Regions from separate parts of the Nonomuraea sp. NPDC050404 genome, predicted to be linked through region 3. Evidence: riboswitches for the same ligand, from Rfam matches in the RefSeq annotation. Region 3 holds a riboswitch; each other region holds the start of a gene.
The links. A riboswitch is a leader RNA that binds a small molecule or an ion and turns the genes downstream of it on or off. The one in region 3 is predicted to bind cobalamin.
Positions count from the first base shown of each region.

Region 1: another riboswitch for cobalamin. It lies ahead of cobN (cobaltochelatase subunit CobN); the one in region 3 lies ahead of AB0I81_RS00035 (ABC transporter substrate-binding protein).
Region 2: another riboswitch for cobalamin. It lies ahead of metE (5-methyltetrahydropteroyltriglutamate--homocysteine S-methyltransferase); the one in region 3 lies ahead of AB0I81_RS00035 (ABC transporter substrate-binding protein).

Region 1 covers NZ_JBFAKB010000020.1:93,898-103,478, forward strand. Annotated here, with positions in the region: gene AB0I81_RS42685 (VWA domain-containing protein) at 1-738, shown strand, start outside; gene cobO (cob(I)yrinic acid a,c-diamide adenosyltransferase) at 741-1,343, shown strand; gene AB0I81_RS42695 (cobyrinate a,c-diamide synthase) at 1,340-2,710, shown strand; gene cobN (cobaltochelatase subunit CobN) at 2,665-6,336, opposite strand; cobalamin riboswitch at 6,507-6,664, opposite strand; gene cobG (precorrin-3B synthase) at 6,703-7,956, shown strand; gene AB0I81_RS42710 (precorrin-8X methylmutase) at 8,092-8,712, shown strand; gene cobJ (precorrin-3B C(17)-methyltransferase) at 8,718-9,581, shown strand, end outside.
Region 2 covers NZ_JBFAKB010000009.1:190,127-199,707, reverse strand. Annotated here, with positions in the region: gene AB0I81_RS25980 (glycoside hydrolase family 35 protein) at 1-1,612, shown strand, start outside; gene AB0I81_RS25975 (hypothetical protein) at 1,734-2,882, shown strand; gene AB0I81_RS25970 (YafY family protein) at 2,910-3,869, opposite strand; gene AB0I81_RS25965 (DinB family protein) at 3,932-4,504, shown strand; gene AB0I81_RS25960 (VOC family protein) at 4,506-4,943, shown strand; cobalamin riboswitch at 5,029-5,165, shown strand; gene metE (5-methyltetrahydropteroyltriglutamate--homocysteine S-methyltransferase) at 5,423-7,756, shown strand; gene AB0I81_RS25950 ((2Fe-2S)-binding protein) at 7,735-8,514, opposite strand; gene AB0I81_RS25945 (ABC transporter ATP-binding protein) at 8,511-9,353, opposite strand; gene AB0I81_RS25940 (iron ABC transporter permease) at 9,350-9,581, opposite strand, start outside.
Region 3 covers NZ_JBFAKB010000001.1:752-10,332, forward strand. Annotated here, with positions in the region: gene AB0I81_RS00015 (nuclear transport factor 2 family protein) at 1-438, opposite strand, end outside; gene AB0I81_RS00020 (hypothetical protein) at 700-1,248, opposite strand; gene AB0I81_RS00025 (ATP-binding cassette domain-containing protein) at 1,245-3,032, opposite strand; gene AB0I81_RS00030 (iron ABC transporter permease) at 3,035-4,111, opposite strand; gene AB0I81_RS00035 (ABC transporter substrate-binding protein) at 4,108-5,301, opposite strand; cobalamin riboswitch at 5,445-5,623, opposite strand; gene AB0I81_RS00040 (hypothetical protein) at 5,712-5,984, opposite strand; gene AB0I81_RS00045 (ABC transporter substrate-binding protein) at 6,021-7,562, opposite strand; gene AB0I81_RS00050 (MATE family efflux transporter) at 7,589-8,899, opposite strand; gene AB0I81_RS00055 (ABC transporter substrate-binding protein) at 9,007-9,581, shown strand, end outside.

The sequences.
Region 1 (9,581 bases), on a different contig from region 3:
GAGGGGGCCACGGGGCGGCGGTCGCGGTCACGGACGGCGCACGGCAAGGGCACCGGCGCGCGCCGCCCGTCAGGACGCGTGCACGACCTGCACCTGGGGGCCACGATCCGGGCGGCGGCCCCGTACCAGAGGGAGCGCGGGCGGCGCGGACCCGGGCTGGTGCTGCGCGGGGACGATCTGCGTGAGGTGGTCCGTGAGGGCAGGGAGGGCAATCTGGTGCTGTTCGCGGTGGACGCGAGCGGCTCGATGGCGGCCCGCAAGCGGATGACCGCCGTCAAGACGGCCGTGCTCAGCCTGCTGCTCGACGCCTACCAGCGGCGCGACAAGGTGGGGCTGGTCACGTTCAGGGGCTCGGGCGCGGAGGTGGCGCTGCCGCCGACCTCGTCGGTGGAGGCGGGCGCGGCCCGGCTGCGCACGCTGGCGACCGGCGGGCGCACGCCGCTGGCGGCCGGACTGGTACGGGCGGCGGAGGTGCTGCGCGTCGAACGGCTGCGCGACCCGGCCAGGCGGCCCCTGCTGGTGCTGGTGACCGACGGCCGCGCCACGGCGGGCGGCGACGTGGACCGGGCCGCCGCCCTGCTGGAGGGCACCGCCGTGGTGGTCGTGGACTGCGAGAGCGGGCCCGTGCGGCTCGGTCTGGCGGTACGGCTGGCGGCGCGGTTGCGGGCGCGGCTCGTACCGCTCGATGGGCTGGCCGACCTCGGGTCGGTCGTGCGTGACTACAGAAAGGCGAGTTGATCATGCCGCAGGGGAAGCCCGCCGTGGTGCCCGAGGACGGGCTCACCACCCGGCAGCGCCGCACCAGGCCGCTGCTCATGGTGCACACAGGGCCGGGGAAGGGCAAGTCAACGGCCGCCTTCGGCATGGCGCTGCGGGCCTGGAACCAGGGATGGCCCGTCGGCGTGTTCCAGTTCGTGAAGTCGGCCAAGTGGCGCATCGGGGAGGAACGGGCGCTGCGGGTCCTCGGCGACAGCGGCGAGGGCGGGCCGGTGACCTGGCACAAGATGGGTGAGGGCTGGTCGTGGATCCAGCGGCCGGGCACCGAGGAGGATCACGCGGCCGACGCCCGCGAGGGGTGGGAGCAGATCAAGCGGGATCTGGCGGCCGAGACGTACCGGTTCTACGTGCTGGACGAATTCACCTACCCGCTGAAGTGGGGGTGGCTGGACCTGGACGACGTGCTGGCGGCGCTCACGGGGCGGCCGGGCAACCAGCATGTGGTGATCACCGGGAGGGACGCGCCCAAGCGGCTGATCGAGGCCGCCGATCTGGTGACGGAGATGGGCAAGGTACGCCATCCCATGGACGCCGGGCAGAAGGGCCAGAAGGGCATCGAGTGGTGATTCCCCGCCTGGTCATCGCCGCGCCCTCGTCGGGGAGCGGCAAGACGACGGTGGCCACCGGGCTGATGGCGGCGCTGCGGGCGCGTGGCCTGCGGATCTCCCCGCACAAGGTGGGGCCCGACTACATCGACCCCGGCTACCACGCGCTGGCCACCGGCCGTCCCGGGCGCAACCTGGACCCGTGGCTGCAGGGTGAGGAGCGGGTGGCGCCGCTGTTCCTGCACGGCGCGGCGGGGTGCGACGTCGCGGTCGTCGAGGGCGTGATGGGGCTGTTCGACGGGCGCGGGGAGAGCGATTTCGCCTCGACCGCGCACGTCGCCAGGCTGCTGGACGCGCCCGTGGTGCTGGTGGTGGACGCGGCGCGGCAGAGCAGGTCGGTGGCGGCGGTGGTGCACGGGTTCGCCACGTTCGACGCGCGGGTGCGGGTGGGCGGTGTCGTACTGAACCGGGTCGGGTCGGACCGGCACGAGGAGTTGTGCCGGGCGGCGCTGGCCGAGGCGGGCGTGCCGGTGCTGGGGGCGATCCGGCGGGACGAGGCCGTGGTCACGCCGTCCCGGCATCTGGGGCTGGTGCCGGCGGCCGAGCGGAAGGGCGAGGCGGTGGCGGCGGTGGAGCGGCTGGCCGCGCTGGTGTCCCGCTCCTGCGACCTCGACGCCCTGCTGCGACTGGCCGCCTCGGCTCCCCCGCTCGACGGCACCCCCTGGGACCCGACCAACCCGGCTCCCCCACTCGACGCGACCCCCTGGCACCCAGAGGAGCGGCCGGTTCAGGTGGAGCGGCCGGTGGTGGCGGTGGCGGGTGGGGCGGCGTTCACGTTCGGGTACGCCGAGCACGTGGAGTTGCTGCGCGCGGCCGGCGCGGAGGTCGTGACCTTCGACCCGCTGCGCGACGAACGCCTGCCGGAAGGCACCGGCGGGCTCGTGATCGGCGGCGGCTTCCCCGAGGTGTACGCCGCGGAACTGGCCGCGAACGAGCCGCTGCGCGCCGAGGTGGCGGCCTTCGCCGGGCCGATCGCGGCGGAATGCGCCGGATTGCTGTACCTGTGCGAAGAGCTGGACGGCCGGCCCATGTGCGGGCGCGTGCCGGGACGCGCGTCGATGACCTCCCGGCTCACGCTCGGCTACCGGGAGGCCGTCGCGGTCGGCCACTCGCCGCTGACCAGGCCGGGCGAGCGCTACCGGGGCCACGAGTTCCACCGGACCACCGTCGCCTACCGGTCCGGGCCGCTGTTCCGCTGGGACGGCGGCTCGGACGGGTACGGCGACGCCCTGGTGACGGCCTCGTACCTGCACCTGCACTGGGCGGGCAGGCCCGAGACGGCTCAGCGGCTGGTGTCGTCCTCCAGATCGCCTTCCGTCTTGAGGTAGACCTCCCGCAGCCCGCGCAGCACGTCGGGGTCGGGGTGCTCCCACATGCCGCGCTCGGCCGCCTCAAGGAGGCGTTCGGCCATCCCGTGCAGCGCCCACGGGTTGGACTCGGCCATGAACGCCTGGTTCTCGGGGTCCAGCACGTACGTCTCGGTCAGCTTGTCGTACATCCAGTCGGCCACCACGCCGGTGGTCGCGTCGTAACCGAACAGGTAGTCCACGGTCGCGGCCAGCTCGAACGCGCCCTTGTAGCCGTGCCGCCGCATCGCGGCCAGCCAGCGCGGGTTGACGACCCTGGCGCGGAAGATCCGTGAGGTCTCCTCCGACAACGTCCTGGTACGTACGGCGTCCGGGCGGGTGCTGTCGCCGATGTAGGCGGCCGGGGCCTTGCCGGTGAGGGCGCGGACGGTGGCGACCATGCCGCCGTGGTACTGGAAGTAGTCGTCGGAGTCGGCGATGTCGTGCTCGCGGCTGTCCACGTTCTTGGCGGCCACCGCGATCCGGCGGTAGGCGTCCTCCATCTGCGGGCGCGCGGCCACGCCGTCCAGGTCGCGGCCGTAGGCGAAGCCGCCCCACACCGCGTACACCTCGGCCAGGTCAGCGTCGTCGCGCCAGCTCCGGTTGTCGATCAGCGGCAGCAGCCCGGCACCGTACGCGCCGGGCGCCGAACCGAAGATCCGCATGGTGGCCCGGCGCTCGTCACCGGCGGTCGCGGCGACGTGGGCACGGACGTAGTTGTCCTCGTGCGGCTCGTCCAGGCCGGCGACCAGGCGTACGGCGTCGTCCAGCATCGCCACCACGTGCGGGAAGGCGTCGCGGAAGAAGCCGCTGATGCGTACCGTCACGTCGATCCTGGGCCTGGCCAGCTCGGCGAGCGGGATCGGCTCCAGGCGGGTGACCCGGCGGGACGCCTCGTCCCATTCGGGGCGGACACCGAGCAGCGCGAGCACCTCGGCCACGTCGTCGCCCGCCGTGCGCATGGCACTGGTGCCCCAGACGGACAGCCCCACCGAACGCGGCCACTCCCCCGTGTCGGCCCGGTAGCGCTCCAGCAGCGACTCGGCCATCGCCTGCCCGGTCTCCCAGGCCAGTCTGCTGGGCACCGCCCTGGGGTCCACGGAGTAGAAGTTGCGGCCCGTCGGCAGCACGTTGACCAGGCCGCGCAGGGGCGATCCGCTCGGCCCTGCCGGGACGAAGCCGCCGTCCAGGGCGTGCAGGAGGTGGTCGAGTTCGTCGGTGGTACGGGCCAGGCGCGGCACCATCTCAGTGGCGGCGAAGGTGAGGATGCGCGTGACCAGGTCCACCCGCTCGTCGTGAGGTTCCCCCTGCCCCTCGCGATCCTCGCGGGGTTCGCTGAGAACCTCGCGATCCTCGTGGGATTCGCCGAGCACTGCCCTGGCCACCCCGGCCGCCGCGTCCGCCGCCCAGTCGCGTTCCTCCATGCCCGCCGCCAGAGCGCGGGCCAGCGCCTCGGCCCTGTCCACCTCCCCCAGCCCCGCCGTGCCGTCCTCGGCCAGGCCGAGGGCCTCGCGCAGGCCGGGCAGCGTCTCGCGGCCCGCCCACAACTGCCGGGCCCGCAACATGGCCAGCACGAGGTCCACCCGCACCTGCCCGGACGGCGCCTGCCCGAGGACATGCAGCCCGTCGCGGATCTGCGCGTCCTTCACCTCGCACAACCAGCCGTCCACGTGCAGGATGAAGTCGTCGAACTCGCTGTCGTGCGGCCGGTCGGCCAGCCCCAGGTCGTGGTCGAGCCGGGCGGCCTGGATCAGCGTCCAGATCTGCGCGCGGATGGCGGGCAGCTTGGCCGGGTCCATGGCGGCGATCGTGGCGTGCTCGTCGAGGAGTTGTTCCAGCCGGGCGATGTCGCCGTACGTCTCGGCGCGGGCCATCGGCGGCACCATGTGGTCCACCAGCACGGCGTGCGCCCGCCGCTTGGCCTGCGTACCCTCCCCCGGGTCGTTGACCAGGAACGGGTAGACCAGCGGCAGGTCGCCGATCGCCGCGTCGGTGGCGCACGCGGCCGACATGCCCGCCGCCTTGCCCGGCAGCCACTCCAGGTTGCCGTGCTTGCCGACGTGCACCATCGCGTGCGCGCCGAACTCGGCCGACAACCAGCGGTAGGCGGCCAGGTAGTGGTGGCTGGGCGGCAGGTCGGGGTCGTGGTAGATGGCGATCGGGTTCTCGCCGAAGCCGCGCGGCGGCTGCACCATCACGACCACGTTCCCGGCGCGCAGCGCGGCCAGCACGATGTCGCCCTCGTGCACGAACAGCTCGCCGGGCGGCGGCCCCCAGTGCCGCTCCATCCCGGCGCGCAGGTCCTCCGGCAGCGTCCGGTACCAGCTCTCGTAGGAGGCGGCGGAGATCCGTACCGGATTGCCCGCCAGGTGCTCCTCGGTCAGCCAGTCCTGGTCCTGGCCGCCGGCGGCGATCAGCGCGTGGATGAGCGCGTCGCCGTCCTGCCCGGCCACGCCGGGGAAGCCGTCGCCCAGGTCGTAGCCGGCCTCGGCGAGCCTGGCCAGCAGCCGTACGGTGCTGACGGGGGTGTCCAGGCCGACGGCGTTGCCGATGCGGGAGTGCTTGGTCGGGTACGCCGACAACATCACGACCAGGCGCCGCTCGGCGGGCGGGACGTGGCGCAGCAGGCCGTGCCGTACCGCGATGCCCGCCACCCGGGCCGCCCGCTCGGGGTCGGCGGCGTAGACGGTCAGCCCGTCCTCGTCGATCTCCTTGAACGAGAACGGCACCGTGATGATGCGCCCGTCGAACTCGGGGATGGCCACCTGGGAGGCGGCGTCCAGCGGCGACAGGCCGTCGTCGTTCTCCTCCCACGCCTGCCTGCTGGTGGTCAGGCAGAGCCCTTGCAGGATGGGCACGTCGAGCGCGGCCAGCGCGCCCACGTCCCACGCCTCGTCGTCGCCGCCCGCGCCGGCGGTGGCGGGGCGCGCGCCCCCGGCCGCCAGCACCGTCACCACCAGCGCGTCGGCGGCACGCAGTGCGTCGAGCAGTTCGGGCTCGGCGGTGCGCAGCGACGAGCAGAAGATCGGCAGCGCCCGGCCGCCCGCGTCCTCGACGGCCGTGCAGAGCGCCTCGACGAACGCGGTGTTGCCCGCCATGTGATGTGCGCGGTAGTACAGGACGCCCACCACCGGCCCGCCGCCGGACCTGGCCTCCCGCTCCAGCGGCCCCCACGACGGAGCCTGTACGGGCGGCGCGAACCCGTGCCCGGTCAGCAGCACGGTGTCGGACAGGAAGGCGTGCAACTCGGTCAGGTTGGCGGGCCCGCCGTGCGCCAGGTAGGCGTGGGCCTGCGCGCAGACGCCCGAACTGACCGTGGACAGCTCCATCAGCTCGGCGTCCGGCGCCTGCTCCCCGCCCAGCACCACGACCGGGCGCGGGCCGGCCAGCAGCGCGTCGAGCCCCTCCTCCCAGGCGCGACGGCCGCCGAGCAGGCGCACGACGACCAGGTCGACGCCTTCGAGCAGCGCGGGCAGGTCCTCCGGGCCCAGCCTGGCGGGGTTGCCCAGCCGGTATCCGGGTGCGCTCGCGCGAGCGCTCAGCAGGTCGGTGTCGGACGTCGAAAGCAGCAGAACGGTACGCCCGTCCGAACCCTCGCCGGAGCGCAGGCTCTCGTCGGAGCGTGAGCTCTCGCCGGGGCGCAGGCTCTCGTCGGAGCGTGAGCTCTCATCGGAGCCCGTGCTCTCGTCGGAGGGCAGCGGAACGGTGTGGCTGTCGCCAGGCAAGGCGCATTCCTCCCTCGGGGTCCTCGCCCCGGTCGCGGGTGACGCGACGGCAGGAGTCTCCTGGCTCCCGGATCAGCGCTCACCCCGGCCTTCCCACCCGTTGCCGGGCAGTGGCCTGCGGTGGGGTTCGCTCCCCGGTCACAGTGGCGGGACCGCGCCGGTTTCGCACCGGCTTCCTCACTCAGCCATCGTCTACCAGGAGACTACGGCAAGAGCGGCCTCCGCAAAACTGGCGTTACCATCCTCTTCGTGGCCAAAGGTGACCTTTCCGTACGCGTGCGTCCCGACGCCTGTCCGGGCGCGCTGCAGGTGCACGAGGCCGCCGACGGCGCCCTGGCGCGGATCCGGCTTCCGGGCGGCGCGGTGACCACCTCCCAGCTCCGCGAGCTCGCGGCCTGCGCGGATTCGCTCGGTTCCGGGGTGATCGAGTTGACCTCGCGGGCCAACGTACAGGTGCGGGGGCTGCGCTCGCCCGCCGCCTTCGCCACCCGGATGGCCGCCGCCGGGCTGCTGCCGTCGGCCGCCCACGAACGGGTGCGTAACATCGTCGCCTCGCCACTGAGCGGGCGCGAGGCCGGGGGCACGCTGGACGTGCAGCCGCTCGTGGAGGCGCTCGACGCGGGGCTGTGCTCGCGCCCTCGGCTGGCCGAGTTGCCGGGACGCTTCCTGTTCGCCCTGGACGACGGCACGGGGGACACGACCCCCCTCGGCGCGGACGTCACCTTCGCGGCCGGCGCTGCGGACCTCGCCTCCCCGGCCGGCGCTGTGGGTGTCGCCTCCACGGCCGGTACTGCGGACCTCTCCTCCCCGGCTGGGCAGGGACGGTTGCTCCTGGCCGGGGAGGACACCGGGCTCGTCACGCGGGCGGACGCGGCGGTCGCGCTGATGCTGGCAGCCGCCGAGGCGTTCCTCGACGAGCGCCACGCCGACGCGCCCGACGGCGAGGCCGCGGCCTGGCGCATCCACGAGCTCGACAACGGCCCCGCCCGCATCACCGCCCGCCTGGGCATCGGCGCGGCTACCGGGGCCGGCTCGGGCGGGCGGGTGAGCGGCCCGGCCCGGCCGCGTGCCGGGCGGGTGGTGCAGCAGGACGGGCGGGTGGCGCTGGAGGTGCTGGTGCCGCTGGGCAGGTTGTCCCCCGGTCAGGCGCGGGCCCTCGCCGGCTGCGGTCCCGTCGTGCGGCTCACCCCGTGGCGGACGGCGGTGGTGCTGGACCTGTCGCCCGCCGACGCGGACCGCGCGGAACGCACGCTCACCGACGCCGGCCTCATCACCGACCCCGACTCCCCCTGGGCCGGGGTCACGTCCTGCACCGGAAGCCCAGGTTGTGCGAAGGCGCTGGCGGACGTGCGGGCCGACGCGCGCCGCTGGGTCGAGGACCAGGACCGGGCCCCCGGGACACCCGTCCACTGGGCCGGTTGCGAACGGCGTTGCGGCCTGCCACGCGGCCAGGTCGTCCAGATGATCGCCACCGGCGACGGCTACCGGCAGGAAACCCCATGACACCAGCAGCCGAGGACAGCCACCGGCGGGAAACCCGATGACGCCGGCGACCGAGAACAGCCACCGGCGAGAACCCCGATGACAACCGCCATCGGCGGCGGCCGACGAGAGCCGCGGCCAACGAGAAGGGCACCAGTGACCGACTACATCCGCGACGGCGCCGAGATCTACCGGCGCTCGTTCGCGACCATCCGCGCCGAGACCGACCTCACGGGCCTGCCGCCCGACGTGGCCCAGGTCGCGGTGCGGATGATCCACTCCTGTGGCATGACCGACCTGGTCACCGACCTGGCCTGGTCACCCGGCGTGGTCGTACGGGCTCGTGAGGCTCTCGGGAAGGGCGCGCCCGTGTTGTGCGACGCCATGATGGTGGCCTCCGGCGTGACCAGGAGCAGGCTGCCCGCCGCCAACGAGGTGTTGTGCACGCTGAACGACCCGCGCGTACCCGAACTGGCCGAACGCCTGGGCACCACCCGCAGCGCCGCGGCCATGGAGTTGTGGCGCGACCGCCTCGACGGCGCGGTGGTGGCGATCGGCAACGCGCCGACCGCGCTGTTCCGGCTGCTGGAGCTGGTCGAAGAGGGGGCGGGCAGGCCGGCGGCGGTGCTCGGCATCCCGGTGGGGTTCATCGGCGCGGCCGAGTCGAAGCGGGCGCTGGCGGACAGCGATCTGGAACACCTGGTGGTGCACGGCCGTCGCGGCGGCAGTGCGATGACGGCGGCGGCGGTCAACGCCATCGCGAGCGAGAGGGAGTGAGGACGATGAAGGGACGCCTGTACGGGGTCGGCCTCGGTCCCGGTGACCCCGAGCTGGTCACGGTCAAGACCGCCAGACTGATCGGCGAGGCCGACGTGATCGCGTACCACGCCGCCAGGCACGGCCGCAGCATCGCGCGTTCGATCGCGCTGCCGTACATGCGGGAGGGGCAGATCGAGGAGTTGCTGCTGTACCCGCTGACCACGGAGACCACCGACCACCCCGGCGGCTACCAGGGCGCGCTCGACGACTTCTACGCCGACTGCGCGCAGCGGCTGGCCGTGCACCTGGACGCGGGCAGGACCGTGGTGGTGCTGGCCGAGGGCGACCCGCTGTTCTACGGGTCGTACATGCACATGCACAAGCGGCTCGCCCACCGCTACCCGACCGAGGTGGTGCCCGGCGTCACCTCGGTCAGCGCCGCCTCGGCCGTGCTCGGCCGTCCGCTGGTGGAGCGGGAGGAGGTGCTGACCGTGCTGCCCGGCACGCTGCCCGCCGACGTGCTCGCCGACCGGCTGCGCGGCACCGACTCGGCGGCGGTGCTGAAGCTGGGCAGGACGTTCGAGAAGGTACGCGACGCGCTCGCCGAGGCCGGGCGGCTGGACGACGCCTGGTACGTCGAGCGCGCCACCATGGGCACGGAACGGGTCGCGCCGCTCAAGGACGTGGACGCCGACGGCGTGCCGTACTTCTCGCTGGCCCTGCTCACCAGCCCGGCCGAGCGCACGTTCGTGCCTCCGGCCCCCGAGACGGAGCCGCGGGGCGAGGTCGCCGTGGTGGGGCTCGGGCCGGCGGGGCGGCCGTGGCTGACGCCCGAGGCCCAGGAGGCGCTGGCCGCCGCCACCGACCTCGTCGGGTACGGCCCGTAC
Region 2 (9,581 bases), on a different contig from region 3:
CGCGTGGAACTTCCACCAGCCCCGCGAGGACGCCGCGCCACGCTTCGACGGCTGGCGGGACGTGGAGCGGTTCATCGAGACCGTGGCTGAGGAGGGTCTCGACGTCATCGTGCGGCCGGGGCCCTACATCTGCGCCGAGTGGTCCAACGGCGGCCTGCCGAGCTGGCTCACCGGGCGCGACCTGGCGCTGCGCAGCTCCGACCCCGCCTTCACCGCCGCGACCGGCCGCTGGTTCGACGAGCTGATCCCGCGCCTGGCCGCGCTCCAGGCCGCCGAAGGCGGGCCCGTCGTGGCCGTGCAGGTGGAGAACGAGTTCGGCAGCTACGGCGACGACCGGGACTACCTGCGCTGGAACCGCGACGCCCTGACCGCGCGCGGCATCGGGGAACTGCTGTTCACCGCCGACGGCCCCACCGAGCTGATGCAGGACGGCGGCACCCTGCCCGGCACCCTCGCGGCCGTCACGCTGGGCTCCAAGCCCGGGGCCGCCCGCCGCCTGCTCGCCGCGCGGCGGCCGGACGAGCCGTTCGTCGTCGCCGAGTTCTGGAACGGCTGGTTCGACCACTGGGGCGAGCGGCACCACGTACGCGGGGTGGACAGCGCCGTGCGCACGCTCGAAGGGATCGTCGCCGACGGCGGCAGCGTGAGCGTCTACATGGCGCACGGCGGGAGCAACTTCGGGCTCTGGGCGGGCGCCAACGAGCAGGACGGACTGCTGCAACCCACCGTGAGCAGCTACGACTCCGACGCCCCCGTCGCCGAGGACGGCACGCTCACGCCCAAGTTCCACGCCATGCGCGAGGTGCTCGGGGCGAGCGGACCCCTGCGGGTGCCGGAGCGCATGCCGGTGCTGCCGCCGGCGCGCGTCCCCCTCGTGCACCACGCCGGCCTGCTCGCGGGGCTGCGCGCCGTGCCCGCGCCCACCTCGTCGGGGCCGCGCCCGGCCTCCTTCGAGCGGCTCGGACTGGACGCCGGCATGGTGCTGCACACCGCGCGGCCGCGCATCCCGGCGGGCGAGCACCGGCTCACCCTCACCGACGTACGCGACCGCGCCCTGGTCTTCGCCGACGGCGTGCTCCTCGGCGTCGCCGGGCCCGGCTCCCCGGAGCTCCCGATCCACGGCACCGGAGCCGTCGTACGCCTGGAGGTCCTGGTCGAGAGCCTCGGCCGGGTGAACTACGGGCCGGGCCTCGGCCGGCACAAGGGCCTGCTCGGGCCCGTACTCGTCGATCGGCGGATCGTGCAGGGCTGGGACAACACGCCGATCGCGCTGCAGGAGTGGTCGGCCGACGAGTTGTCCAAGGCGACCAACGCCGGCCTGGAGGACGGGGACGCCGGTTTCGCCGTCGCGACAGTGCGCGTGGACACACCCGCGGACACCTTCCTCGCTCTGCCGGGCTCGGGACGTGGCCTGGTCTGGGTCAACGGCTTCCTGCTCGGCCGCCACTGGGACATCGGCCCGCAGGTCACGCTGTACTGCCCGGCGCCGCTGCTGCGTACGGGCGAGAACGTCGTGACGGTCCTGGAGCTGGAACGGCTCGGCGGTCTCCTGGAACTCCGGGACCGGGCCGAACTGGGCCCGGCGGAGGAGTACATCGAGGAGTTCGGCTGACCGGCGACACAGGAGGTTCGGCGGCGATTAACTGACAGTTCAAGAAATAGTCAGACATCGGCATGGGGCCGGTATAACGTCTCTGCTCGATCACTGAAACGTCGAAGACGGGTACTGCACCATGCGCAAGGTCCTGACTCTCACCGTGGCCGCCACCTCGGCCCTGACCCTCCTTTCGCCTCCGGCGACCGCCGCCGACCGCCCGCGCGACCTACCGGCGGAGATCGACGGCGGCGCCTGGACCGCGGGGCACGTCCAGGGCATGGCCATCGACCGGCGCAAGGGGTTCATGTACTTCTCCTTCACCAACCTGCTGGTCAAGACCGACCTCAAGGGCAAGCTCATCGGCTCCGTGACCGGCTTCACCGGGCATCTCGGCGACCTCGACTTCAACGCCCAGGACGGCCGCGTGTACGGCTCGCTGGAGTACAAGGAGCAGGAGTCGTTCTACATCGCGATCTTCGATGTGGACCGCATCACCAAGCCGGACATGGACGCCCAGACCACCGACGTGGTCAAGACCGTCTACCTGAAGGACGTCGTCGCCGACTACGCCGCCGACATGAACAGCGACGGCAAGTTCGACGGCAACATCGGCGACACCCCCGACCACCGCTACGGCTGCAGCGGCATCGACGGCGTCTCCTTCGGCCCCGAGTTCGGCAAGAAGGGCGGCAAGCAGAAGCTGACCGTCGCCTACGGCATCTACGCCAACACCTCCCGGGCGGACAACGACCACCAGGTCCTGCTCCAGTACGACATCCAGCGCTGGAAGAAGTACGAGCAGCCCCTCACCGAGAGCGCCCCGCACGACAGCGGCCCCGAGCGGGCGGACGGCAAGTACTTCGTCTACACCGGCAACACCACCTACGGCGTGCAGAACCTCGAGTACGACGAGCACACCGGCAACTGGATGATGGCCGTCTACAAGGGGACGAAGCCGACGTTCCCCAACTACACCCTCTTCGCGGTGGACGGCGACAAGCGTCCCAGGACGGGCGAGATCAAGGGCCAGCCCGAGGCCGAGCGCGGTAAGCTCCTCACCCTGGCGTCCGGCGGGGTCGAGGACGAAGCGACGGGCGTCAGGGGCTGGCGGGCCACCGGCGGCGAGTACGGCCTGATCTCGCTCGGCGGCGGCCGCTACTACGTGGCCGCCGCCGACAAGGTCACCGAGGGCGGCGTCGAGAAGCACACCGGCCAGGCCCAGCTCCACCGCTGGACCGGCCAGTACCCGAACCCCTTCGCGAAGATCACCCAGGCGCCGGCGTAACACTTCAGAGCCGATCGGCCGGGCCCGTCAGGTGGGCTCGGCCATCGCGGTGAGGCGGCGGGCGAGCCGGGCGATGGCCTCCCGCAGCTCGGGCGGCTCCAGCACCTCCGCCTCGAACGGCACCAGGGCCACGTGCACGGCCATCCAGTTCAGGTCGTCCCCGCCGACGATGAGCACGCACCAGCCGTCGCGATCCTCCTCCACCCGCGCCACCTGGGGCGGCACCAGCTCCTGCACCTGGGCGGGCCGGGCGTGCACGCGTACGCGGGCCAGATACCGGTAGGGCGCCTCGGTCGTCCCCCGCTGCACGTACGCGACCGGGTCGGGGTGCGGCCTCGGCTTGAAGCGCCAGGTCGTCGCCGCCACCTCGCGCATCCGGTCCAGCCGGAAGGTGCGCCAGTCGTCGCGGCCGGTGTCCCAGGCCATCAGGTACCAGCGGCGGCCGGTGGCGACCATCCGCACCGGCTCGACCGTGCGCTCGCTCTCCCCGCCCTCGCGCGCGGCGTACCTGAACCGCACCCGCACGGCGTCGCGGCAGGCCCGCGCGAGCGTCACCAGCAGTTCCTGGTCGATCTCGACCCCCGGCCCCGTGAGGGTGTCGGTGGCGCCGTGCACCGCCCGCACCTCGGCGCGCAACCGGGGCGGCATCACCTGGTCGAGCTTCGCCAGCGCCCGCAGCGCCGCCTCGCCAGCGCCGGCGACCGTGCCGCCGGACGCCAGCCGCAGGGACACCGCCGTCGCGATCGCCTCCTCGTCGTCGAAGAGCAGCGGCGGCAGCCTGGTGCCCGCGCCGAGCTGGTAGCCGCCGCCGACGCCCGCCGTGGCGTGCACGGGGTAGCCGAGCACGCGCAGCCGTTCCACGTCGCGGCGCACCGAGCGGTCGGTCACGCCCAGCTCGGCGGCCAGTTCGGTGGCGGTCCATGACGGGCGGTGCTGCAGCAGCGCCAGCAGGCGCAGCACGCGCTCGGTCGTCCCCTCGACGGTCATTTTTTCATGGTTCCACACATCACGGACCGATCCTGTCCGCTATTTGCGGGAAGGTGAGACGCATGACCGACCAGACCTGGAACTCCCTGCTCCGCGACCAGATCGACTGGCACTGGACCCACCAGCTGCGCGACCGGCTCGACGGGCTCACCGACGACGAATACTTCTGGGAGCCGGCGCCCGGCTCGTGGAACGTGCGCCCGCGCGGCACCGGCACAGCGCCGGTGCAGGCCGGAGCCGGCGCGATGACCATCGACTTCGCGTTCCCGATGCCGGAACCGGCGCCGTTCACGACCATCGCCTGGCGTCTCGCGCACGTGAACGTCGGCGTGCTCGCGATGCGTAACGCCTCGCACTTCGGCCGCGTGCCCACCGACTACGACTCCTACGAGTACGCCGCCACCGCCACCGATGCGCTGGCCCAGCTCGACGCCGAGTACGCCAGATGGCTGGCCGGCGTCGAGGCCCTCGGCGAGGACGGGCTGGCCCGCCCGTGCGGTGAGGCGGAGGGCCCGTACGCCGACTATCCGCTCTCGGCGCTGGTGCTGCACATCCACCGCGAGCTGATCCACCATCTGGCCGAGGTGTGCCTGCTGCGCGACCTCTACCTGCACACCCACCGGGAGGCGAGCTGACATGGCGCGCGACGTACAGATCACCTTCGACTGCGCCGACCCCGCCGCGCTGTCGGCCTTCTGGGCCGAGGCGCTCGGCTATCAGGTGCAGGATCCGCCCAAGGGCTTCGAGTCGTGGGAGCAGGCGCTGGAGGCGTGGGGCGTGCCGCCCGAGAAGCGCAACGACGCCTCGGCGGCCGTCGACCCGGACGGCTCGGGGCCGCGGCTGTTCTTCCAGCGGGTGCCGGAGGGCAAGCAGGTCAAGAACCGCGTGCATCTTGACGTACGGGCGGCTCCCGGGCTTGAGGGCGAGGCGCGGATGGCGGCCCTGGAGGCGGCGGCCGAGCGGCTGATCCCCCTTGGCGCCACCCGGTCGCACCGCGTCGAGCCCGCTCCCCCGCTTGAGCTGGGTTTCATCGTGATGGCCGACCCCGAGGGCAACGAGTTCTGCCTGGACTGAGCCCCCGGGGTCACGGGACGGGTGTGCGCGGCTTAGGGTGGGTGCCGCAGTCGGTTCGTACCTGCCCGCCAGGCAGGCGCGTCGCAAGAGGGAACCCGGTGTGAATCCGGGGCTGCCCCGCAGCGGTGAGTGGGAGCGACCGCCGTCACCCGCACTGGGCCTCCGGGCCCGGGAAGCGACGGCCAGTAGGAGCGAGCAGGACGCCCACGAGTCCGAAGACCTGCCGCTGCCCGCGCGCGCCGGCGTGCGGCGACATCGACGGCCTCGAGGGCGGGCCGGGCGAATCGCAGGTGCGCGCCACACCTCGTTCTGCGGTCGCGCCCTTCGCCTCCGGGGGATCGTCGAGGTCTCCCGTGACTCGCGAAGGAGAGTACGTGGCCAACACCCCCGCCACCACGCCCGCCACCGGGCCTGACATCCACGCCACCGCGCCCGACAGCCCCGCCACCGCGCCTGGCACCACCGTCCCCGGCACCACTGTGCTCGGCTATCCCCGCATCGGCCCCCGGTGTGAGCTGAGATCGGCCACGGAGGAGTACTGGGCGGGCCGGCTGGACGCCGAAGGGCTGCTGGAGGTGGGTGCGCGGTTGCGCGGGTCGGTCTGGACGGACCTGCGCGCGGCCGGTCTCGACCAGATCCCGTCCAACACCTTCTCCCTCTACGACCACCTGCTCGACGCCGCCGTACTGGTGGACGCCGTCCCCGAACGCTTCCGCCACCTGGACGGGCTGGACGCCTACTTCGCGATGGCACGCGGCGCGGACGGCATCCCCGGCCTGGCCACGGACGAGTGGTTCGGCACCGGCTACCAGCACCTGGTGCCGGAGATCGGCCCCGGCACCAGGTTCAGGCTGGCGGCGGCCGGACGGGCCAAGCCGCTGGCCGAGTACCTGGAGGCCCGCGCGCTGGGGGTGGAGACCCGGCCCGTGCTGGTCGGGCCGCTGACGTTTCTGCTGCTGGCCGCCTCGCCCGCCGGTTTCCGGCCGCTGGACCTGCTCGACGACCTGATCGAGGTCTACGCCGAGCTGCTGGAACGGCTCAGCGGCGCGGGCGCCACCTGGGTGCAGTTCGACGAGCCCGCCCTGGCCTGCGACCGCAACTCCCGCGAACTCGCCGCGCTCGGCCACGCCTACCGCAGGCTGGCCGCCCTCCCGTCCCGGCCCAGGCTGCTGGTCTCCACCGGCTTCGGCGAGATCGGGGACGCGCTGCCCGTCCTGGCCGCGACCCAGGTGGAGGCCATCGGCCTGGACTTCGTGGCCGGTCCCGGCAACCTTGAGGCGCTGGCCTCGATCGGCGGGCTGCCGCTGCGCACCCTGGTCGCCGGGGTGGTGGACGGCCGCAACGTGTGGCGTACCGACCCGCGCCAGGCCCTGGCCACCTGCGCGTCCCTGCTCGGCCTGGCCGGGGAGGTGACGGTGAGCACCTCCTGCTCGCTCCGGCACGTGCCGCTCGACCTGGACGCCGAGCCCGACCTCGACCCCGGCCTGCGCGCGCGGCTCTCCTTCGCCAGGCAGAAGGTCGATGAGGTGGTCGCGCTCGGCCGGGCCCTACGCCAGGAACGCCCGGCCACCCCGTCCCACGCCACCGCCCCGAACCCTCCCGTGAGCGACGCCACCGGTCATCGCCCCACGGCCGCCCGCCCGCACGCGCCCGACCACGACACAGTGGCCCGCCTGTACGCGCCCGACCACCGCGTGCGCGCGCGACTGGACGCGCTGGGCAAAGGGCGGCCGCGCGCGGAGTGGGCCGTGCGGTCGGCGGCGCAGCGGCGCGCGTTCGGGCTGCCCGACCTGGCCACCACCACCATCGGCTCGTTCCCTCCCTCAGAACGCGTCCTCCGGGCGCGGGCGGACCTGCGCGACGGCCTGATCGACGAGGCCGGCTACGAACGGGCGGTACGCGACGAGATCGACCGGGTGATCGCCTTCCAGGAGCGGCTCGGCCTCGACGTGCTGGTCCACGGCGAGCCAGAGCGCGAGGACATGGTCAGGTACTTCGCCGAGCGGCTGCGGGGGTTCGCCCTGACCCGCCACGGCTGGGTGCAGGCGTCCGGCACCCACTACGTACGCCCGCCGATCCTCTACGGCGACGTCTCCCGCCCCGCCCCGATGACCGTCCGCTGGGCCACCTACGCCCAGTCGCGCACGGACCGCCCGGTCAAGGGCGTGCTCACCGGCCCCGTCACGCTGCTGGCCCGCTCCTACGCGCGCACCGACCTGCCACGCGCCGACATCGCCCGGCAGCTCTCCCTCGCGCTGCGGGACGAGATCCACGACCTCCAGGCCGCCGGCATCGGCATCATCCAGATCGACGAGCCCGCGCTGCGCGAGCTCCTGCCGCTGCGGCAGGCCCAGCGCGCCTTCTACCTGTCCTGGGCCACCGGCGTGTTCCGGCTGGCCACCTCGGGCATCGCCGACACCACCCAGATCCACACCCACATCTGCCAGTCGTGGTCGGAGGACGTGCTCGCGGCCATCGGCGCCCTCGACGCCGACGTCACCAGCGTCGAGTCGGCGCGTCCCCGCATGGGACCGCTGTCCGGCCCGCGTGCCGCGCTCTTCCGCGGCGGGGTGGGCCCCGGCGTGTACGACAGCCGCTCGCACCGCGTCCCCGGCGTCGAGGAGATGGCCGACGCGCTGCGCCACCTGCTCAGGTCCGTCGGGCCCGACCGGCTCTGGGTCAATCCCGACTGCGGGCTGCGCACCCGCGAGCCCGCCGAGATCGAATCTGCCCTGCGCAACATGGTCGCCGCCGCGGCCCGCGTCAGAGCGGCCCTGCCCGCCGCCCTCGATCAACCGTCGGGCGGGCGGTGACGGTCGCGGTCCAGTGAGCAGTCGCCGCATCCGCTGCCGCCGGGGACCCGGTAGTACAGGCAGCAGGTGCTGCGGCGGAAGGCGAAGTCCCGGTTGAGGGGCAGGCCCCTGCCGCGCAGGTCTCCCGTGCCGAGCAGCCGCCGGGTCAGCTCGGTGACGGGTGCGCGCAGGCTGGGGCGGGCCTTGATGAGCTCGCGGGCGGCCTCGGCCAGCGCGGAGGCGGCGTTCCCGTGCAGCAGCCCCGAGGCGACCTTGACCCGGAGCCCGGCGGCCAGCGCGGCCAGGTGCTCCTCCATGACCAGGCGGTACAACACCGGTGCGAGCGTCTCGGAGTCCGGCCACCCGCCGGGCCGGGGCAGCGGATCAGGGATGAGCCACCCTCGGGGCTGGGGCAGCGCGTCAGGCACGAGCCACCCTCGGGGCCGGGGCACCAGGAGGGCCGCGCCTTCGGTCTCCTGGTGCAGGTCGTCGAGATCGGGGACGAGGCCGTGAGCGACGGCGCAGCCCAGCGTGAGCGACCACAGGCGGGCGGCGTGCCCGAGTTGCACGATCGAGGCGGCGACGCGTAACTCGGAGGTGCGGTAGCGGGCGGCGCGGGCCGCCACCAGGTGCGGCATGCCCTCGGCGTAGGCGTGCGCGATGGGACGCCAGGCGCCGTCCGCGTCCCCGACGGTGATCGCGAAGAACGGGCCGATGGTGGCGAGGTCCGACAGGGCTTCGGCGACGGACGCGGGCGGCGCGGGCCGCAACGGGGTCATGGCGCGGTGCTCCCTTCATGGCCGGGCTGTGGGGACGCGCTTCCTCCGGAACCGGACAGGGGAAGGCCGGGCAGGACGTTGATCTGCGGGATGCCGGTGCCGGGGTGAATGGTCACCTCGGCGTCCACCTCGTACACCTCGGCGAGCAGCCCGGGGGTGAGGACCCGCGCGGGCGGGCCGTCGGCGACGACGCGGCCGGCGTCCATGACGCAGATCCGGTCGCAGAAGGCGGCGGCCAGGTTGAGGTCGTGCAGCGCGATCACCGCGGTCACGCCCAGGCCACGCACCAGCCGCAGCGCGTCGAGCTGGTGGCGCAGGTCGAGGTGGTTGGTGGGCTCGTCCAGCACGATCGTGCCGGTCTGCTGCGCGAGGGCGCGGGCGATCAGGACGCGCTGTTTCTCCCCTCCCGACAGCCGGTCGAACGGCGCCCGCGCGAGCCCGGTGACGTCCAGCGCCGCCAGCGCGTCAGTGATGATCTTCCGGTCGCCGGCGTCGTCCCCCTGGAAGGCCCGCTTGTACGGGCTGCGCCCCATGGCCACCACCTCGTACCCGGTCAGCTCGAACTCCCCCGGCGTCTCCTGCATGACGGCGGCCAGCCGCCGGGCCAGCCGCCTGCCGCCCATCCGCCAGACGTCCTCGCCGTCCAGCAGCACCCGGCCCGAGGTGGGGCGGCGGGCGCGGTACAGGGTGCGCAAGAGGGTGGACTTGCCCGCGCCGTTCGGGCCGACGAGCGCGACGACCTCGCCGGGCGCCACCTCCAGGCTCGCCTCGCGTACCAGGTCACGGCCGGAGACGGTGACGCCCACGCGTTCGACCCGCAGGGTCCCCGGCGTCGTCATCGGGCGGCCCTCCGGCGCATCAGCCACAGGAAGAAGGGGCCGCCCACGAGTGCGGTCAGTACGCCGATCGGGACCTCCTCGGGAGCGATCACGGTGCGCGCCGCCAGGTCGGCGGTGATCAGGAAGGCCGCGCCGAGCAGGGCGACGGCCGGCAGGGCGCGGCGGTGCTCGGCGCCGACCAGCAGGCGGGCGATGTGCGGCAACATCAGCCCGACGAACCCGATCGAG
Region 3 (9,581 bases):
CTGCAGTGGGTTAGTGAAGGCTTGACGCGGCAATTCGGTGGGAGGTCGTGTTACGGGGCCGGGATTCGCATTCCCGGCGATCCCGCTCAGAATAGCCGCGTGACCGCGGATACGCCGCGAGACGTCGATGATCTCTGCATCGGTGGCGAAGGTGGCGATGAGGGCGTCCAGATCGCGGGCGTTGACGGCGTCCACGTAGGCCTGAACGCTCTTGGCCACGTCAGCGGCAGGAGGTGGGGCCGTGGAGGACGAGGCGGCAGGCACTGCGAGCGGCGGGGCGGTCGCGCAGCCAACCGCCAGGATGACGACGACGACAGCGAGCGCCCACCGAATATTGCGAAGAGGTTTTATGGCGTGATCATGCGGTGCCGGGCGTCCCCAGGTACAAGACCTGTTCTCATAACCGATGGCTATGGCAACCGCCGATGCGCTCGGCATGGAGGCTGCGGGAATGATGGTGGGGCAGTGGGTTGGCCACCGCGCTGGCCGATGCGCCCGCTGATCGCCTTGAAGATCCGCCGCTGGTCGTAGCGATGTGTGGGGATCGCGGGTGTCCCGTTGATGGCACCGGTCCCAAGACAGCAATACGCGACACGCTGCCGAATCGCATCCATCGGGAGTCCGCCGCCTGCTGACCCGTGCGGAACTCCACCTTCAACCCACCGCTGAGCCTCCTGTCCCTTGGCCACATCAACGCACCTACTGATGCTTGAATCCCTTCCCGGTACGGTCCAGCGGGTCGGGCGGCAGGCCGAGGTAGTCGGCGCGCAGTTCGTCCCAGGCCGACAGACGGTCGAAGTCGGGCTCGTCGAGGAGCTGCTGGCGGTCGGTCAGGAACGGGTTGGGCAGGAGCACGGTCATGAGCTGGTCTCCGCGCCCGTTGAACATGCGCAGGCCCCACGACACGGGGCTGCCGTCGGCGCTGATGGAGCGGTAGAGCTCGGCGCGGGCACAGCGGCGGATGGCGCCGAGCTCGGGGCCGCCGGCGGTGTGCTCGCCGATGCAGAGGTGGAAGTGCCAGCGGCCGAAGTCCACGGTCACGTAGCCGTCGTAGAGGCTGATGCGTTCGGGAGCGTTGGGGGCGGCGACCTCCCAGGCCGCGCCCTGGACGATGACGCCGAACCAGATGTGCTCCCAGTGCCGCTCGAAGATGCGGGTGACGAGGGACAGCAGCGTCTCCTCGTCGGTGGACAGCGGCCAGACGTGCAGGGTGCCGGTGCCGTGTTCCTCGACGACGGTGTGGCTCATGAGGTCTCTCCTATGGCCCGCGCCCACTGATCGCGGCGGGCTTGGTCGGGGATGAGGGCGCAGTCGCCGCACTTGCCACCGTCGGGCAGGCGGTAGTACAGGCAGCAGCTGCGCCGGACGAAGAACGGGTGGCCGGGTGCGGGTTCGGCGAGTTCGCCGGTGCCGCGCAGCCGTCCGATCCGGAGCAGGTCGCGGCCCAGTTCGATGGCCGCGGCGGCCTGGGCGGGGCGTTGGCGGGCCATCGCCCGGACGGTGCCTGCCAGGGCCGAGGCGGCGTTGCCCCACAGCAGGCCGGGCGCGAGCTTGACGATGCCCGTGATGGTCGTGGCGAGTGGTTCGAGTTGCTCGGTGACGACCCGGCGGTAGAGCATCGCGGGGATCCGGTCGGGAGCGCGTACGTGCCAGCCCGTGAGGCGGGCGGCGCGCAGCGGCAGGGGGCCGGTCGGGGCAGGACGCCAGCGCAGGTCTCCGGCCGGGAGGTCGAGCAGCAGGCCGTGCTCGACGAACACGCCGGCGGGAGGGGACCACAGGCGGGCGGCCAGGCCCTGGAACAGGATGGAGGCGGCGACCCTGCGCTCACGCGTGGCGAGCCGCTCCGCCACCTCGTCGATCTTGTCCGCCAGCGTCCGGGAGCCGGTGAGCAGGTCGGGCAGCGGGCGCCAGCCAGAATCATCGGGCTCGCCGGCGCTCGGCGGGGTGAGTTCGAAGTAGCCGCCGATGGCGCTGACGCCGGCGACCGCCGCCGCGAGCGTGTCCTCGTCCGCGGGCAGCAGGCCGGGTGGCTTCGCCGACCTGGCGGCGGCGCGGGCGAACGCGGCCACCTCCGGCAGGGTGTCCAGGCGCGATCGTGCACCGTCGTAGGCGGCCTCGTATGCCTCGCCGGTGTGCCGGACCGAGAGGACGGGTTCGGCGCCGCCGCTGTGCCAGCCCTCGCGGGCCAGCGCGCGTTCGAGCAGGGGGCGGTGCAGGCCGCCGGCGGTCACGGAGACGGTGCCGGTGCCGCCGGGGTGCAGCGTGAAGACGCCCCCGGCGGCGTCGAAGGAGAGTTCGTCGCCGTCGAAGGTGGTGCCGATCGCTCCGGTCAGTGTCAGCTCCTCCGGGGTCCCGGCGCGCAGCCCGCCGCCGGGTTCGAGCAGCCAGACGCGGTCGGCGACGCGCAGGGCCAGTTCGAGGTCGTGGGTGGAGGCCACGATCACCAGGTCGCGTTGCCTGGCCAGGCGGCGGAGCAGGCCCATGAGCGCGACGCGGGAGGTGACGTCGAGGAAGGCGGTCGGCTCGTCCAGCAGGATGACGGACGGCTCCTGGGCCAGGGCGCGGGCGACGAGGACGCGTTGCCGTTCTCCGTCGGACAGTTCGGTGACCTGGCGGCCGGCCAGGTGGCCGGCCTGGACGGCGGTCAGCGCCCAGGTGACGATCTCGTGGTCGGCGGGCGACAGCCGGCCGCTGAAGCCGGTGTGGGGATGGCGGCCGAGCCCGGCCACCTCGCGGGCGCTGAGCAGCGGGGGCAGGTCACGTTCGGTGAGCACGACGGCGAGGCGGCGCGCCAGGTCTGCGGCCGGGACGGAGGCGACCGGCCGGTCGCCGATCAGGACGGCGCCGGACAACGCGGGTTGCAGGGCGGCCATGGTACGCAGCAGGGTGGATTTGCCGGTTCCGTTCGGGCCGATGAGCACGGTCAGCTCGCCGGGCGCGGCTTCGGCGTCGAGCCCTTCGAGCACCCGGCGTTCGGGCCGGCCGCGCCTGGCCGGGTAGCCGGCGCAGAGCTCTCGCAGGCGGAGCGCCATCGTCACACCCCCAGTCCGGTACGGGCGGCGCGGCTGCGCAGCAGCACCGTGATGACCACCGGCGCGCCGACGATCGTGGTCACGGCGTTCAGCGGCAGCACCACCCCGCTGCCCGGCGCCTGGGTGGCGACACAGCACAGCAGCGCGGTGGCCGCGCCGAGCAGCGCCACGCCGGGCATCAGCAGCCGGTGGTCGGTGGTGCCCAGCAACAGCCTGGCCACGTGCGGCACGGCCAGGCCGAGGAAGGCGACCGGGCCGCAGTAGGCGGTCACCGCGCCGGCCAGCACGGAGGCGAGGAGCAGGGTGAGCGTGCGAACCAGCCGGACACGGACGCCCATCGTGCGCGCGTAGTTCTCCCCGAGCAGCAGCGCGTTGAGTGGTTTGACCCCGGCCAGTGCGCCCGCCAGGGCGGCGAGGCAGACCGGCCCGAACAGGCCCAGGTCGGCCCAGGTGGTGCCGGCGAAGCTGCCCAGGCCCCAGCTGATGAACTGCTGGGCGCGCTGCGGGTCGGTGTAGACGAGCAGCAGGGTGATGACCGAGGTGGCGGCCGAGCCGACCATGACGCCGACCACCAGCAGCGTCACGACCGAGCGGACCCGCCGCGACAGCGCCAGCACCAGGGCGAGCACGGCCGCCGCGCCGCCCGAGGCGGCCACCACGATCCCGGCCCGCCCCAGCCCGGCGACCCCGGCCGTGAACGCGCCGGCGGCGCCGCCCCAGCCGACGATGACGAGCGCCACGCCCAGGCTGGCGCCGGAGCTGACGCCGAGGATGTACGGCTCGGCCAGCGGGTTGCGGAACAGCGTCTGCATCTGCACCCCGGCCACCGACAGGGCCGCTCCGGCCAGGGCCGCGGTGAGGGCGCGTGGCAGCCGTACCGTCCAGATGATCTCCGTGATGGTCGGGTCGGCGGCGGGGGCGCGGAGCACGGCGGCCAGCGCCTGGTCCAGCGGGATGGAGGTGGAGCCGAGGGTGACGGCCAGCGCGAACGCGGCCGGGACCGCCACCGTCAGGCCCCACAGGACACCCGCCCGGCGGCGGTCTGCCGCCGGTGCGGCCGGGATGGCTACCGCGGTCACTTGGTGAGTTTCTGGTAGAAGGTGAACTGATGGCCCGGGGCCAGGTCGGGGTGGAGGATGGCCACCAGGTCGGCGAGGATCAGCTCGGGGTGGCCGACGCCGCGCTCGAAGAAGTCGTTGCCGCCCTCCGGTCCCAGCGCCTTGTTGGACGACCACACCTGGCCCGACTCGTACGCGGCGAACTTGGCGTAGCGGGCGTCGGCCTTCTCCACGTCCGTGAGGGTCTTCCACTCGGGGGCGGTGGCCAGCCACACCTGGGCGTCCTTGGCCTTGGCGAGCACGGCCTCCAGGTCGAGCGTGGTGCTGCCGGGGCCGGGGAGATCGGCCCAGGCGTAGGTGCCGCCCGCATCCTTGATCAGCCTGCCGACGTAGCTGCCGCCGTTGGAGACCGACCACTGGCCCTGGTACATCTGGCCCGGCAGGATCGTGACCGGGGTGACGCCCTTGACCTTGGCGGCCAGGGCGTTGTAGTCGGCCTCCACCTTGTCGAACACCGTCTGGGCCTGCTTCTCCGTACCGGTGAGCGCGGCCATGACTTTGATCCACTCGGCCCGGCCGAGCGCCGTGCTCTCCAGCCATTCGGCGTTGGCGACCACCTTGACACCGGCCTGGCGCAGCGGCCCGTACGCCTTGTCCTCGGTGCCGCCGGTCATGAGCACGTCCGGCTTGGCGCCGATGACCTTCTCGGTGTCGATCTCCTGGCCGGAGGCGTACTCGGTGACGGCGCCGGCGGTGACCCGCTCGCGCACCTGCGCCGAGGTGATGAACGCGGCGGAGGCCACACCCTTGAGCCGGTCGAGCACGCCCAGGTCGGTGACGAAGGGCAGGTGCGTGGTGGCCGCCGAGAACAACGACCTGATCGGCGTCTCGACGGTGATCGCGCCCGCCAGGTCGCCGGTCAGCTCGGGCGCGGGCGTGCCGCAGCGCACCAGCACGTACGTCTCCGCCCTGGCTCCCGGAGCGGGCTGCTTGACGGTGACGACCTGGTAGTTCCTGGCGTAGGCGAGGGTGACGTTGGTGGCGTGCCGCAGCGTCTGCTTGACCGGGAAGTAGTCCGTGTTCGCGTCATAGGCGGTGACGCAGCGGCCGTCGGCGGGTGCCGGGGCCGCGGCGGGCTCGGGGGTGCCGCACGCGGTGGCGGCCAGCAGGACGGCGAGCAGCACGCCTGAGAGGTGGCGGGAAGGGCCCAACGGGGAGCTCCTGGGGGACGGGCCGCGGCGACCGTTCCTCGACGGCGCCCACGGCGGGTGATGAGCGGGATCACCGGAAAGAACCGTGGACAGCCGGGTGCCATGGCGGTCACCGTCCTCTCTTGGGGAGATCCGCCCCAAATTCCTCGAGGAGGCGACCGCGTGAGTCTCCTGGCTCTCGGGTCAACGCTCACCCCGGCCTTCCCACCCATGGGCAGTGGCCTTCGTCGGGGATCGCTCACCGATCACAGTGGCGGGACCGCGCCGGAATCACACCGGCTTCCTCGTTCCGCCGTCGCCTGCATGATGCTGTTAGGTAGATCTTTGCTAGGAGTTGCCCGGTCCCGTGGTCGGTGAAACCGGGAGTGTCCCGCCATCCGGACCCTTGTCGCGTAAGAGGCGTCCGCGCTCTAGGGCGGCCTTTGCGGTCGGTTCGCCCTGTCCGCCAGGCAGGCGCGTCGCACGAGGGAACCCGGTACGAGTCCGGGACCGATCCAGCCGGATGTCCCCCGGATATGGGACGAAGCACGGGTGCCGGGGCTGATCGAGGAAGGCTCGGGCGCGGGCACCGAGCGGCCCTCGTCGCACAGCCGACGCGACTCGGTCATGGTGGCGTCCACCAGGGGACGGTCCGGGCCACCGGTGGGCTCGTCGGCGAGCAGCTCCTTCACGCGTAGCTTCATGGCACGGTCACTCATGTCCTGGGCTGCGAGGGCACATCACGGAGCGGGCTTCCACTCGGGGAGTGTGTTGAACAGGCCGCCGGTGGCGTGCTCGTGGGCCTCCACTCCGACCGTGATGCCCGACCAGCCGCCCCGCACCACGTAGGTGTGCTTGAGGTAGACCAGGTACACCCACACCTGGTCATCGCTGAGGCGCCGCTGGAGTTCGTCGTAGGCCCGTTTGCGTACGGCGGGGTCGGCCGACTGGCGTCCGGTGTCGAGGAGTTTGTCCACCTCGGGCGCCTTGTAGCGGCCCGGGTTGAAGTAGCCCTGGCCGATGAAGGATGAGTGGAACAGCTCGTAGTTGGTGTAGTCGGGATCGTACGGACTGCCCCAGCCCATGATCAACGCGTCCTTGGACATGCGCGCCTCGATGGCCTCCCAGTCCAGCCCGGCCAGTCGCACGTCGATGCCGATCTTCTTGGCGTCCGACGCCACTGCCAGCGCCAGTTCCTTGCGCAGCGAGTCGCCCGCCGGGTACATGAGCGTGAACCGGGCGGGCGTGCCGCCCTTGGCGCGGATGCCGTCCGCGCCGGCCTGCCATCCGGCCTCCTCCAGCAGCCGCACTGCCGCGTCCCGGTCCGGTGCCGCCGGGCCGTCCACCGCCGGGTTGTGCCAGTCGGTGCCCGGCGCGACGGGACCGAACGCCGGTTCCCCGGCCCCCGCGAGGATCGTGGCGACCATGGCCTGCCGGTCGGTGGCCAGGTTCAGTGCCTTGCGGATGGCCAGGTCACCGGTCACCGGCTGCTCCAGCGGGAACATGACGCCCCGGTAGTCGGCGCTGGGCGCCTCGTACACCGTCACCCCCGGCTGGTTCCTGAACCGGCCCGCCGCCTTGGGCGGCAGCTCCGTCGCGGTGAACTCCCCCGCCGCCATCCGGGTGGCCCGGGCGTTGTCGTCGCTGGTGTACGCCAGCACCACCGTTTTGATCGCCGGCCGGGCACCCCAGTACCGCTCGTTGGCCTTGAGCGTGATCTTGTCGCCTTTGACCCACGACCCGAAGGTGTACGGCCCCGTCCCCACCGGGTCGCTCTTGACGTCCGAGCCCTCGGGCACGATGCCGAGCGTGGCCCGCTGCAAAATCGGCGCGTAGGGGTACTTCAGCCGGAACACCACCGTCCGCGCGTCCGGCGCCTCCACCTTCTCGATCGCGGCGTAGTCGCCGCGGATCGGCGAGTTGTTGGCCGGCTTGAGCAGCTCCCGGTAGGTGTAGGCGACATCGGCGCCGGTCAGCGCCTTGCCGTTGTGGAAGGTGACGCCCTGGCGGAGGGTGAAGGTCACCTCGGTCCCCTTGACCTCAGGTAACGCCTCGGCCAACGCGGGTCGCAGCTTCAGGTCAGGGGTGCGGCGCACCAGCCCGTCGTACAGCAGGGAGCCGCCGTCGGGCGCGTACCCGAGCACGGGGCTCAGCGTGTCGGGCTCCGACCCCAGGCCGAGCACGACGGTGTCCTGCGTTCGCGACGCCGTGGGCTGCGTCGGGGCCGAACACGCGGTGAGCGCCAGGAGCATCGCCGCGAGCAGGGCCGGTCTGCGCCTCATGCAGTGACCGTAGAGCGACATACTTGCTATTGCAATACCTTCGCAAGAGTGCGACGGAAGCGGGCGAGCAGTAGTGCGGCGGTGGCGGCGAGGCCGGTGAACAGGCCGAGCCAGGTGCCGAGCGTGTCCAGCCCGACCGGTACGGCCAGTAGCCAGGCGGCGGGCAGCCCGATGAGCCAGTAGCCGACGAGGGTCACCCGGAAGCCGCCCTTGGTGTCGTCGACGCCGCGCAGCAGCCCGACCCCGATGTTCTGCGCGCAGTCGGCGAACTGCATGACGGCCGCCACGAAGAGCAGGCCGGTGGCGATCTCCATCGCCGTGGTGTCGCCCGGTTGCAGGAACGGGCGCAGCACCAGGCCGGGCAGCGCCACGTACAGCACGGCCACGACGCCCATCGCCACGGCCCCGCAGGCCAGCGCGGCGCGCGCGATCCGCCGGGCCTGCCGTGGGTCGCCGAGGGCGACCTCGCGGCTGACCCCGATGGAGGCGGCGTGCGACAGGCCGACCGAGATCTGGAAGACGATGTAGACGAGCTGGTTGACGGCGGTGTGCGCGGCCAGGGCCGCGGTGCCGAAGGTGCCGACGAGCAGGGCGACGACGGAGAAGAAGCCGGCCTCGGAGCCGTAGGTGGCGGCGATGGGCACGCCGAGGCCGGTGAGCCGGCGCAGGGTGGCGGGGCGGGCTCGCCAGGCGCGCAGGTCGAGCATGGGAGCGAGGTCGGGGTCGCGGCGTGCGGAGAGGTACAGGGCGATGGAGGTCAGCAGGTGGACGGTGCTGGTGGCCAGGCCGATGCCGGCCGGCCCGAGGGAACCCATCAGCGCCAGATTGAGTGCGAGGTTGACCACGATGGAGGCGAGGGTGATGCGCAGCAGGGCCTGCGGGCGGCGCATCCCGACGGTGAACTGCCGGATCGCCTGGAACCACAGGCACGGCACCAGTCCGGGCGCCAGCGCCCACAACATGGGCCGCATCGCGTCGATGACCTCGGGGGCCTGCCCGAGCAGCGCCACGCCCTCCCCCACCGCGATCATGAGCGCGGCGCCCGCGACCCCGGCGGCGGTGGCCAGCGCCAGCGCGGCGCGTACGAGGTCGCCGAGGTCCTCCCGCCGGGCGTGCGCGGCGGCCACCTGGTTGCCGACGGCGGTGACCAGGCCGACGCCCATGGTGCGGAACTGGTTGAAGATCACCATGGCCAGCCCGCCGGAGGCCAGCGCCTCGACGCCCAGCAGGCCGAGCATGGCGGTGTCCGTGGTGGTCAGGGCGACCTGGGCGAGCTGGGTGAGAGCGAGCGGTACGGCCAGTGCGGTGAGCTCACGGGTCGTTGTTACCTTGCGCATACTCTCCCTTTAGGGTAGGCACACCTAAGCAAAACTGCACCATGGACGGGGACAAAGTGGACCTTAGTCGGCGTCAACTCTTGACGTCCGCCGGGGGTGCCGGGCTCGTGGCACTGCTCGCGGCCTGCGGTGGCGAAAACGATCCCAGGCCGGCGGGATCGGCCCAGGGTTCCCCGGTCAGCGGGGGCACGCTGCGGATCGGCGCGCTGGGCCGGGCGAGCGCGATCACCCGCGACCCGCACGGCACGCAGGCCAACGAGAGCGACTACCTGATCATCAGCCTCATCTACGACACGCTGACCGCCCCCGGCTCCCCCGACAACACCGCCCCCAGGCTGGCCGCGACGTGGAAGGCCGACGAGGACGTCAAGACCTGGCGGTTCACGCTGGCCAAGGGCGCGACGTTCCACGACGGCACGCCGGTCACCGCCGAGGACGTCGTCTGGTCGTTGCGCCGGCTGCGCGACACCCCGGGCGGCGCGTCCCGCCTGCCCGGCATCAAGACCTCCGGCATCGAGGCGGACGGCGACACGGTGGTGCTCACCTCCGACTATCCGAACGCCGACCTGCCGCTGCTGGTACGGCTGTCCACCTTCGTGCTGAAGAAGGACACCGAGGACGTCTCGAACGCGCCGGGCAGCGGGCCGTTCAAGCTGGGGTGGTACCGCGACGGCAACGCCCG